3 regions of the Kribbella sp. NBC_01510 genome follow, and region 3 is predicted to be linked to each of the others. Evidence: riboswitches for the same ligand, from Rfam matches in the RefSeq annotation. Region 3 holds a riboswitch; each other region holds the start of a gene.
The links. Region 3 has a riboswitch for thiamine pyrophosphate ahead of thiC (phosphomethylpyrimidine synthase ThiC). Riboswitches for the same ligand answer to the same signal wherever they lie in the genome.

Region 1 (3,271 bases), 810 kb from region 3:
TTCCGCCCCGGGAGCCCCTACGGTCCCGCGGCGCATCCGCAGCAGCACGAGCTCCCGACGTACGGACGGGATGAGCCGGTCGCGCCCCGTGACCCGCGTGCCGCCCGGGTGGTCGGACTGGCCGCACTGATCGCGGCCGTCTACGGACTGCTCGTCGTGTCCGTCCAGCGGGTCGCCCTGCGCGAGATCTCCCAGGCCCCCGGCTCACCGCTGAACCACCCGCTCCGCACCGACGTGATCGACACCATCGGCCAACTGCTGCTGATCGTGGTCGGCGCGGTCGCGATCGGGATGTGGATCCGGGACGTGCTCGCCCGCCGCAAGGCAGGGCGCCAGCCCGACCCGGTCGAGCTCGGTGGCCTCCTGCTGGTCGCGGTGTCCGCGATCCCGATCCTGATCTGGCTGAGCATCGTCCTGTCCACCGGCCTGGGCGCCATCAACGAGACGATCGACCGGCTGCCCAAGGCGTACGGCTGGGGCGGCACCGGCCTACTGATCCTCGCGGCGGGTCTGGCGATCGGGTACCGCGAGCTGAAGCCCGACGTCAGCAACCCGGTCGTCCAGGGCCCGCCGGTCAAAGCGCCCTGGGAGTGAGCGCACCCGTTGTCCTGGTCCCGGGCCTCGGTCTCGGGCCGGAGTCGTACGCCAAAACGGTCGAGCACCTGACCACGCCGTACGTCGTCGTCACTCTTCCCGGGTACGGCGAACCGGCCGGGGCCCGCGAAGATCTGCATCCGCGCGCGCTGGGCGTGGCACTCGCCGACAAGATCCGCGAGCGGTCGGTCCTGGTCGGACACTCCGCCAGCTGCCAGATCGTGGTCGAGACCGCGATCATCGACCCCGAGCTCGTCCATGCGCTGGTGCTGGTGGCGCCGACCGGCGACATCCGGATGTCGGGCTGGGTGGACCGGACGGTCCGATGGCTGGGGTCGGCCGTACCGGAAGCACCCCGCCTGATTCGGGTTGTCACCCCGCAGTACGCCCGTACGACGCTTTCCTCGATCGCCCGAGCCGCGGAAGCCGCCCGGCACCACGACCTGGCCGCGATCATCACCCAGGTGCGCGTGCCGGTGGTCATCGTGCGCGGCAAGCACGATCTGATCTCGCCGGCCGAGTGGGTACAGCGGTTGGCGGAGCTCAGCCACGGTGAGGCCAGGACGCTGGATTCGGGCGCGCACATACCAGTGCTGACCAACGGTCCCGAGGTGGCCGCTCTCATCCAGCGAGCCGCCACCCTTCCCGAAAGCGAGTGAAGCGCTATCGTTGACGCGCTAACAACCTTTGCGGGAGCTCGCACCGTACGCGCGGGCTGAGAGGGCGACAGCTGGGTCGCCGACCGCCTGAACCTGACCGGGTAATGCCGGCGTAGGGAGCAGGTCATCATGACCAATACTGCTGTTCGTCCTGCTAGCGACATCGAGGCGCCGCTTGTCCTGACCACGGACGCCCCGCGGACGCTCGGATTCCTCGACCAGTTCGCCCTCTGGGGGAACTTCGGCATCTCCTTGTTCGGGCCGGTCACCGGTGCGCTGGTGGCGGCGACCACGGGCTCGCTGTGGAAGGGCCTGCTCGCGGTCGTCGTCGGCTGTGGGATCGGCGCGTTGGTGCTCGGTGGGGCGGCGGTGTTCGGATCGCAGACCGGTGCGCCGGCGATGACGTGCCTGCGCGGCTTGTTCGGCCGACGCGGTTCGATGGCGCCGACCGTGCTGAACATCGCGCAGAACGTCGGCTGGGCCACGATGGAGATCATCATCATCTCGCAGGCCGCGGTCGCGGTGACGAGTGAGCGCTGGCGCTGGGTGTTCGTCCTGCTGGCCGGGGTGATCGCGACGACGATGGCGGTCCGGCCGCTCGGCAGTGTGAAGCTGCTGCGGAAGTTCATGGTCTGGCTGGTGCTGATCGCGTCGGTGTACCTGTTCGTGCAGGTGCTCAGCAAGCCCATGCACGACCTGCCGCAGGACAACGTGTTGGGCTTCTGGCCGGCCGTCGACCTGGCCGCCGCGGGCGTGGTCTCGTTCGCGCCGCTGGCCGCCGACTACACCCGGCACTCGCGCACCAACAAGGCGGCGTTCGCCGGCTCCTCGCTCGGCTACGGCCTGGCGGCGATCGCGTACTACGCACTCGGTGTGTTCGCGGTCGCGACTTTGCAGACCAACAGCGAGGACGTGATCACCGCGCTCGTCGTCCTGCCGGCCGGCGCGATCGCACTGTTGGTCCTGCTGGTGGACGAGGTCGACGAGGCGTACGCGAATGTCTACTCGACCACGATGGCCGCCCACAACCTGATCGGCAAGGTCGACCGGCGCTGGATCTCGGTCGCGATCGGCGTACTCGCCACCGGCCTCGCCCTGATGGTTGACCTAGGCAACTACACGCAGTTCCTCTTCCTGATCGGCTCGGTCTTCGTCCCGCTGTTCGCGGCCGCGATCGCGGACTTCTTCCTGGTCAGCAAGATGAACTGGGACGTCTCGGGTACGGCGCGCTTCCGGTGGCAGCCGGCCGTGGCGTGGCTGATCGGATTCGTCGCCTACCAGGTGGTCAACCCCGGCACAGTGAGCCGTTGGTCGCCGTTCTGGACCGACGTCCAGCAGCGGGTGTTCAACCACCAGCCGGTGCCGACCTGGCTGGGTGCGACGGTCACCTCGATCGTCGTCTCGATGCTGGCCGCGGTCGTGCTCGGTCGTGTAGGGCGCCGACCGCTGGACAACTGACCCGGAGTAACCGGGATACTTGCGCCCATGCTGAACTCCGCACTGCGCAGCCGGGCCGAGTATGCCGAACTCGGGGCCGACGGCCTGGCCGCGCGGACCACGCCCGAGCGGGACGCGGCGACCGTCAAGGCCGTCGAGGAACTGCTGGACGGGCGTGAGTCGGTGCTCGACCTGTGCTGTGGCTACGGCCGGATCGCGTTGCCGCTGGCCAAGGCCGGCAAGGCCGTCTGCGCGCTGGACATCTCGCCGAACCTGATCGAGGCCGGCCGGGCGAAGGCGGCCGAGGAGGAACTGTCGATCGACTGGGCGGTCGGGTCGATGACGGACCTGCCGTACAAGTGGGACGCGTTCGACGCGGTGATCTGCCTGTGGACCGCGTTCCACGAGCTGTTCGCCGAGGACGAGCAGGTGTCGACCATCTGCGAGATCTCCCGGGTGCTGAAGCCGGGCGGCATCGCGATCATCGAGGGCCCGGCCTGGGGACCGGCAACGGCGGCGGAGATCGCGAACGGGATGCGTCAGGGCCCGGAGCACCGGATCGTCACGACCGAGCACTTCGG
Region 2 (3,271 bases), 170 kb from region 3:
CGGTGGTCGAGCAGGTGGATTGGTCGGTGTTGCGGTGGCTGGTCAATGACACGATGGGGAGTCCGGATTTCCTGACGCCGCGGCCTACCTCGCCGTTGACGCAAATCCAGGATGAGCTCGAGATCATCGGGGCGGTGGATCGGCGGACGTTCGAGCGGCAGTTCGTCGCGGTCAACAAGGAGGTACCCGACGAGCTTGCCGGTGCTGATGGTCCCGCCAGGGTTGTCGACGCGCTGCGTGCGTACTGGCAGTTGGCGATGGCGCCGTACTGGGATCGGATGCGGACGATTCTGTCGGCCGACATCAGCTACCGCGGCCATGTGCTCACGCAGCACGGGACCGGGGCGATGCTGAACGGACTCGGGCCGGCCATCAGTTATCAGAACGGACAACTGAAAGTCGATCGGGTCAGCGATCCGAGTCGGACCGAGCGGGTGGACGGGCGGGGGCTGGTGTTACAGCCGACGTTGTTCGGGCCGCATGCGGTGATTCCGTTCGACGTCGGGGCCGAGCCGCTGCTGGGGTATCCGCCGCGGGGGCAGGCCAATCTGTGGTCCGTCGTCGAACCGCCGTCACGGCAAGACCTTGCACAGTTGATCGGTACGCCGCGAGCCCACATCCTCGCGTTGCTCACGCATCCCCGGACAACGACCGACCTGGCCGGCGAGCTGAAGGTGACGCCCTCGGCCGTGAGCCAGCACCTGCAACTGCTGCGTCGTACGGGGCTGGTCGAAGCGCAACGAACCGGCAAGCAGGTGCTCTACCGACCGACCGAACTCGCCGCCCTGCTCACCGGATCGGACCTCGACTGACCGGGGAAGAGCAGTACTCACGGATTCGGCTTGTTCCCGTTGGCGGCGGCCGTCGGCTTCCCGTTGGCGGTGGACTTTCCGTCGGCGGCGGCCGTCGGCGCGGAGACCTCCGGAGCGTCGGCCGCCGTACCGCTGTCCTCGCCTCCCGCCTCCTCTTCCGCCTTCCGGCGTACCCACCACACGCGTGCCAGCTTGGCGGATCCCAGGATCGCGGCGATGACGATCGCGGTCACCACGCCGGCGACATCGAGCAACCCCCACGCCCGCTCGTACCACGGCGGCTGCTGCTCGACGGCGACCGCGATCGCCTGCTCGAAGGTACGGCTGCTGAGGGGCAGGTCGTTCAGCTCCACAACCAGGGTGAGACGGAGCGTCCGCACACCATCGGTCTGCGGTGTCACGCGCCAGGCCCACCCGGTCACCCCGTCGATGAGCTGGAACTTGTCGCTGAGCGGCTGTACGTCGAGCCCCCGAACCCCGGAGCTCGGCTCGGACGTCACGGGACGGCACCCGGCGGATCGGCCCCGCCGAATCCGATCCTCAGCGCCACGACAACTGCTGCCAGCACCACAGCCGCGGCTATCAGCAGGCCAAGTTTTGTTCCCCCGTGAGCCCGATCGATCGTCCCCATCTCTGCTCACCTTCCCCCAATACACACGGTAGCGGTTTCCGGCCATGGCGTACTGCCTTCGAGACGCGTTGGCGGTCATGGGAAGACGTGAGCTAGAGTCGAAAGCGCCGCGGGAGCTTGCAGGAGTGGGCTGAGAGGGTGACTGGGCCGTCGCCGACCGCTGAACCTGAATCGGGTAATTCCGGCGTAGGGAGGAAGCGATGCAGGAAGCTGTCTGGGTCAACGGTGCGGCGACCGACGTCGCCCCGGGGAAGTCCGTGGCCGAGCTGATCGGCGAGTACTCCGACCGGACCACCGGGATCGCGGTCGCGATCAATCAGAACGTGCTCACCAGGGCCGAATGGGCGTCCACCGCCCTGCGAGCCGGCGATCGGGTCGAGATCGTCAGCGCGGTGCAAGGAGGCTGACATGGACGATCCACTGGAGCTCGGCGGGCGGACGTACACCTCGCGCCTGATCATGGGCACGGGCGGTGCGGCCAACCTGGAAGTGATGGAGGAGGCATTGATTGCCTCCGGCACCCAACTGACCACGGTCGCGATGCGCCGGCTCGGCACCGGCCACGAGGGCTCGGTGCTCGACGTACTCAAGAAGCACGGCATCGACGTCCTGCCGAACACGGCCGGTTGCCACACCGCCGCCGAGGCGGTGCTGACCGCGAAGCTCGCGCGGGAGGCGTTGCAGACCGACCTGATCAAGGTCGAGGTCGTCGCCGATGACCACCTGCTGCTGCCCGATCCGATCGAGTTGCTCGACGCCGTGGACGCCCTGGTGGCCGACGGGTTCACGGTGCTGCCCTACACCAACGACGACCCGATTCTCGCGCGCCGGCTCGAGCAGGCCGGCTGTGCCGCAGTGATGCCGTTGGCGGCGCCGATCGGGTCCGCGCTCGGCATCCGCAATCCGCACAACATCGCCCTCATCGCCGAGGCCGCGAACGTTCCGGTGATCGTCGACGCGGGCATCGGTACGGCGAGCGACGCCGCGCTGGCGATGGAGCTCGGCTGTGCCGCCGTCATGCTCGCCACCCCGGTCACCCGCGCCGAGAAGCCTGCCCTGATGGCCGCGGCCATGCGCGACGCCGTCTCCGCCGGCCGAGCTGCCCGCCTGGCCGGCCGCGTCCCCCGCCGCTGGCAGTCGGCCCTGGCCTCCTCGCCGACGACCGGTCTGCCTACGTTCTAGCCGCCAGTTCGGCAGCTTCGGCGAGGTCGATCGGGCGGTCCAGCAGCAATGCGGTGAGGGACAGGTCGAGGTCTTGGTTGGGCTGGAGGGTCAGTGGGCTGTCCCACGCCAGTGCTGGACCGGCACCGACGTACCCCGTGGAGCGAAGGAACCACGGGCGTACGTCGCTGGGCTGGACCAGGAGCAACGTGGTGATGATGTCGGCGCGATGCTGGACGAAGGCGAGCCACGGACTCAGCGAGCCGAAGACAGCATCGGTCCCTTCGCCGGCTGAGCTGAGGACAGTCGTGGTCTCGGCGGACGGCAGTCGCCAGAAGATGCCGCCGTACCCGGCGTCCGGACGGCCCGTGGTGGCGGGGCTGTCGATGCGGATCGATCCGTAGCGAGCAGTGAGAACGCTCTGCCAGTCCAGCCGCCAGCCGCCGTCGGCCAGCGAGCCCGTCAGTCGTCGGCGTTCGACCAGTTGCGGCCGGCCTTGTTCGTCGTACCAGGTGAGTTCGTCGCGCAGCGTGTGATCGTCGTCGACGGCGACGCTGCGGCTGCGTTGCTGGCCGTGGTTCGTGAGCAGGGTCGGGCCCTGGCCCCGGACGAACGTCCGGCCGCCCCAATGGGAGGTGCCGTTGACCCCGGCGACCGCGAGCGAGAC
Region 3 (3,271 bases):
CCGCGGTTCGCCGGCACCTCTGAGCGCGGCCCGATCGTAGGCCGGCGAATGTGATGGCCTGGCGGTCCGCGACCTCACTCCGCCAGCGGAAGACAGAGCTTCTGGTCGTTCGCCTTGAACGTGCCGGACATCTCGGCGAGGCCGGCCTCGATAGCCTCGGCGGAGGTCAGGCCGTGTTCTTTGGCGTACGCGCGGATGTCGGCGGTGATCCGCATCGAGCAGAACTTCGGGCCGCACATCGAGCAGAAGTGGGCGGTCTTGGCCGGCTCGGCGGGCAGGGTCTCGTCATGGAACGAGCGGGCCGCGTCGGGATCGAGCGAGAGGTTGAACTGGTCCTCCCAGCGGAACTCGAACCTTGCCTTGGACAACGTGTCGTCCCAGGCCTGCGCGCCCGGATGCCCCTTGGCCAGATCGGCCGCATGGGCGGCGATCTTGTAGGTGATCACGGCGGTCTTGACGTCGTCGCGATCCGGCAGCCCGAGGTGTTCCTTCGGCGTGACGTAGCAGAGCATCGCCGTACCCAGCCAGCCGATCTGAGCCGCACCGATCGCCGACGTGATGTGGTCGTAGGCCGGCGCCACATCAGTTGCCAACGGCCCCAATGTGTAGAACGGCGCCTCGCCGCAGAGCTCCTCCTCGAGCCGCACGTTCTCCGCGATCTTGTGCATCGGCACGTGGCCCGGTCCCTCGATCATCACCTGGACGTCGCGCTCCCAGGCGATCCGGGTCAACTCTCCCAGCGTCCGCAGCTCGGCGAACTGCGCCGCGTCGTTGGCGTCCGCGATACACCCCGGCCGCAACCCGTCGCCCAGTGAGAACGTCACGTCATAGGTGCGCAGGATCTCGCACAGCTCCGCGAAATGCGTGTACAGGAAGGACTCCTGATGATGCGCCAGGCACCACGCGGACATGATCGAGCCACCCCGGGACACGATGCCCGTGATCCGTCCAGCGGTCAGCGGCACGTACCGCAGCAGTACGCCGGCATGCACCGTCATGTAGTCGACACCCTGCTCGCACTGCTCGATCACCGTGTCGCGGTACACCTCCCACGACAGCCCGGCCGGATCGCCCTTCACCTTCTCGAGCGCCTGATAGACCGGGACCGTCCCGATCGGCACGGGTGAGTTCCGCAGGATCCACTCCCGCGTCTCGTGGATGTTCTTGCCGGTGGACAGGTCCATCACCGTGTCCGCGCCCCACCGGGTCGCCCAGACGAGCTTCTCGACCTCTTCCTCGACCGAGCTGCTGACGGCCGAGTTGCCGATGTTCGCGTTCACTTTCACCAGGAACTTCTTCCCGATGATCATCGGCTCGCTCTCCGGGTGCCGCCGGTTCGCCGGATCACGGCCCGGCCCCGGGCCACCTCGGACCGGACGAACTCCGGATCGAGGCCCTCCCGGACGGCGACGTACCTCATCTCCTCGGTGATCGTCCCGGCCCGCGCGTGCCCGAGCTGGGTCAGCGGTGCGCGCCCGGCGATCCAGTCCCGCCGGAGTGCGGGCAGTCCGGCCTGTACGTCGATCCGCGCCGACGCGTCGGTGTACGGACCCGACGTGTCGTACAGGTCGAAGTGCTCGCCGTTCGTGAGGTGGACGCGGCGGGCCGGGACGCCCAGCTCACCGCGGTAGATCTTCTCCGACCCCGAGATCGGGCCGGTGGTGACAGTCGGTCGAATCGTGCTGACGTTCACCTTGCTGCTCCCTACGCCGGAATTACCCGGACAGGTTCGGCGGTCGGCGGCGCCGGTCACCCAGCCGCCCTCTCAGCCCACTACGGTGCGAGCTCCCGCGATCTCCAATTGTCACCGTCACCTTAACCCGCCGTCTTGACCGAGCGGGTAGCGTCGGGGGATGCGTGACCTCGTGTACCCACCGGTGATCGGCTTCGCGAAGACGGCGTTCAAGGTGCTGGACCTGAAGTTCCAGCTGAGCGGGACGGAGAACGTGCCGCGGACCGGTGGCGCGGTGATCGCGCTCAACCACATCAGCTACGTCGACTTCGTGCTCGGCGGCTTCGGCGCTGTGCCAAGCAAGCGGCTGGTGCGGTTCATGGCCAAGGAGGTCCTGTTCCGCAACCGGTACTCCGGGCCGCTGATGCGCGGGATGCACCACATCCCGGTGGATCGCGCGGCCGGGATGGCGTCGTACCGCGAAGCGCTCCGGTACCTCGGCCAGGGCGAGGTCGTCGGCGTGTTCCCGGAGGCGACGATCAGCCGGTCGTTCGAGCTCAAGGAGTTCAAAACCGGCACGGTCCGGATGGCCGCCGCGGCCGGCGTACCGATCATTCCGATGATCCTGTGGGGCACGCAGCGGATGCTGACCAAGGACCATCCGCGCGACTTCTCCCGGCACCGCACGATCGCGATCACCGTCGGCGCACCGATCACCGTCACCCGAGGCGACGATGCGGCCGACGCGACCGCGCGCCTGCACTCGACCATGGCCGGGATGCTCGATCAGACCATCCGCGCCTACCCCGAGCAACCGGCCGGTGCCTGGTGGCTGCCGGCGTCGTACGGCGGCGCCGCGCCGACTCCGGCCGAGGCCGAGCGGCTGGATCAGGAGGAGCTCGCCCGCCGGGCCGAGCGGCGGACCAAGGAGGACCGGTAACGCGGACAAGACCTTGACCCTCGGGCGGGAACGAGGGTACGAAGACTTGTCGTTGTTGACAGAACAGGAACCTGGGGGGTCCCTGTGCGGCGGGCCGGGTAGTCGTACGCGCGGCCGCGGTACTCAGGCGGGCGGGGAAGGTTGTGTTCGAATCACCGGAAGAGCTTCATCTGTTCGAACCGGGGCAGATGACTCCAGCGCCGCACGTGGCGGAGCACATCCCGGACGCGGGGACGTTCTTCGTCGACTGGGCGACCCGGGGCCTGTCCGCGGACCGCGCCCGGGAGATCGAATCCGCGGTGAACGGACGACGCTGCCAGAACGGCTGGTTCCCGCTGGAGAGCCTGGACAGCATCGGCAGCCGGGGCTTCTGGCGCGGTCCGCTGACCTATCTGGCCCGGATGACGTCCGACGACGCGGCGATCATGCAACGCTGGGCCACTGAAGGCCTCAGAGGCGAGAACAAGAGCCGGATCGAGGCGACCGTGGACCACCTACTCCACCAGCAGGGCCACGCGGCCGCCGCCACCTGGGCCGTGGCGGTGCGCCCGAGGATCTATCTGGACGCGAGCATCCTCGGCGGCAAGCTGGCCGCCGCGTGGGAGTACAACCTCGGCTCCATCCGCTCCAAGGACGTGGCCAAGTCGGTACGGCGCTGG

Region 1: it holds a riboswitch for thiamine pyrophosphate, as region 3 does, so the genes downstream of both, OG558_RS12170 (purine-cytosine permease family protein) here and thiC (phosphomethylpyrimidine synthase ThiC) in region 3, are expected to answer to the same signal.
Region 2: it holds a riboswitch for thiamine pyrophosphate, as region 3 does, so the genes downstream of both, thiS (sulfur carrier protein ThiS) here and thiC (phosphomethylpyrimidine synthase ThiC) in region 3, are expected to answer to the same signal.

The regions. Positions count from the first base shown of each region.
Region 1 is NZ_CP109418.1:2,451,145-2,454,415, forward strand. Features, by position in the region: gene OG558_RS12160 (hypothetical protein) at 1-594, shown strand, start outside; gene OG558_RS12165 (alpha/beta hydrolase) at 591-1,253, shown strand; TPP riboswitch at 1,274-1,389, shown strand; gene OG558_RS12170 (purine-cytosine permease family protein) at 1,383-2,711, shown strand; gene OG558_RS12175 (class I SAM-dependent methyltransferase) at 2,739-3,271, shown strand, end outside.
Region 2 is NZ_CP109418.1:3,099,749-3,103,019, reverse strand. Features, by position in the region: gene OG558_RS15385 (DUF5937 family protein) at 1-812, shown strand, start outside; gene OG558_RS15380 (hypothetical protein) at 830-1,312, opposite strand; TPP riboswitch at 1,543-1,653, shown strand; gene thiS (sulfur carrier protein ThiS) at 1,644-1,850, shown strand; gene OG558_RS15370 (thiazole synthase) at 1,852-2,625, shown strand; gene OG558_RS15365 (DUF6807 family protein) at 2,615-3,271, opposite strand, start outside.
Region 3 is NZ_CP109418.1:3,265,638-3,268,908, reverse strand. Features, by position in the region: partial or broken gene thiC (phosphomethylpyrimidine synthase ThiC) at 75-1,693, opposite strand; TPP riboswitch at 1,684-1,802, opposite strand; gene OG558_RS16220 (lysophospholipid acyltransferase family protein) at 1,854-2,612, shown strand; gene OG558_RS16215 (hypothetical protein) at 2,801-3,271, shown strand, end outside.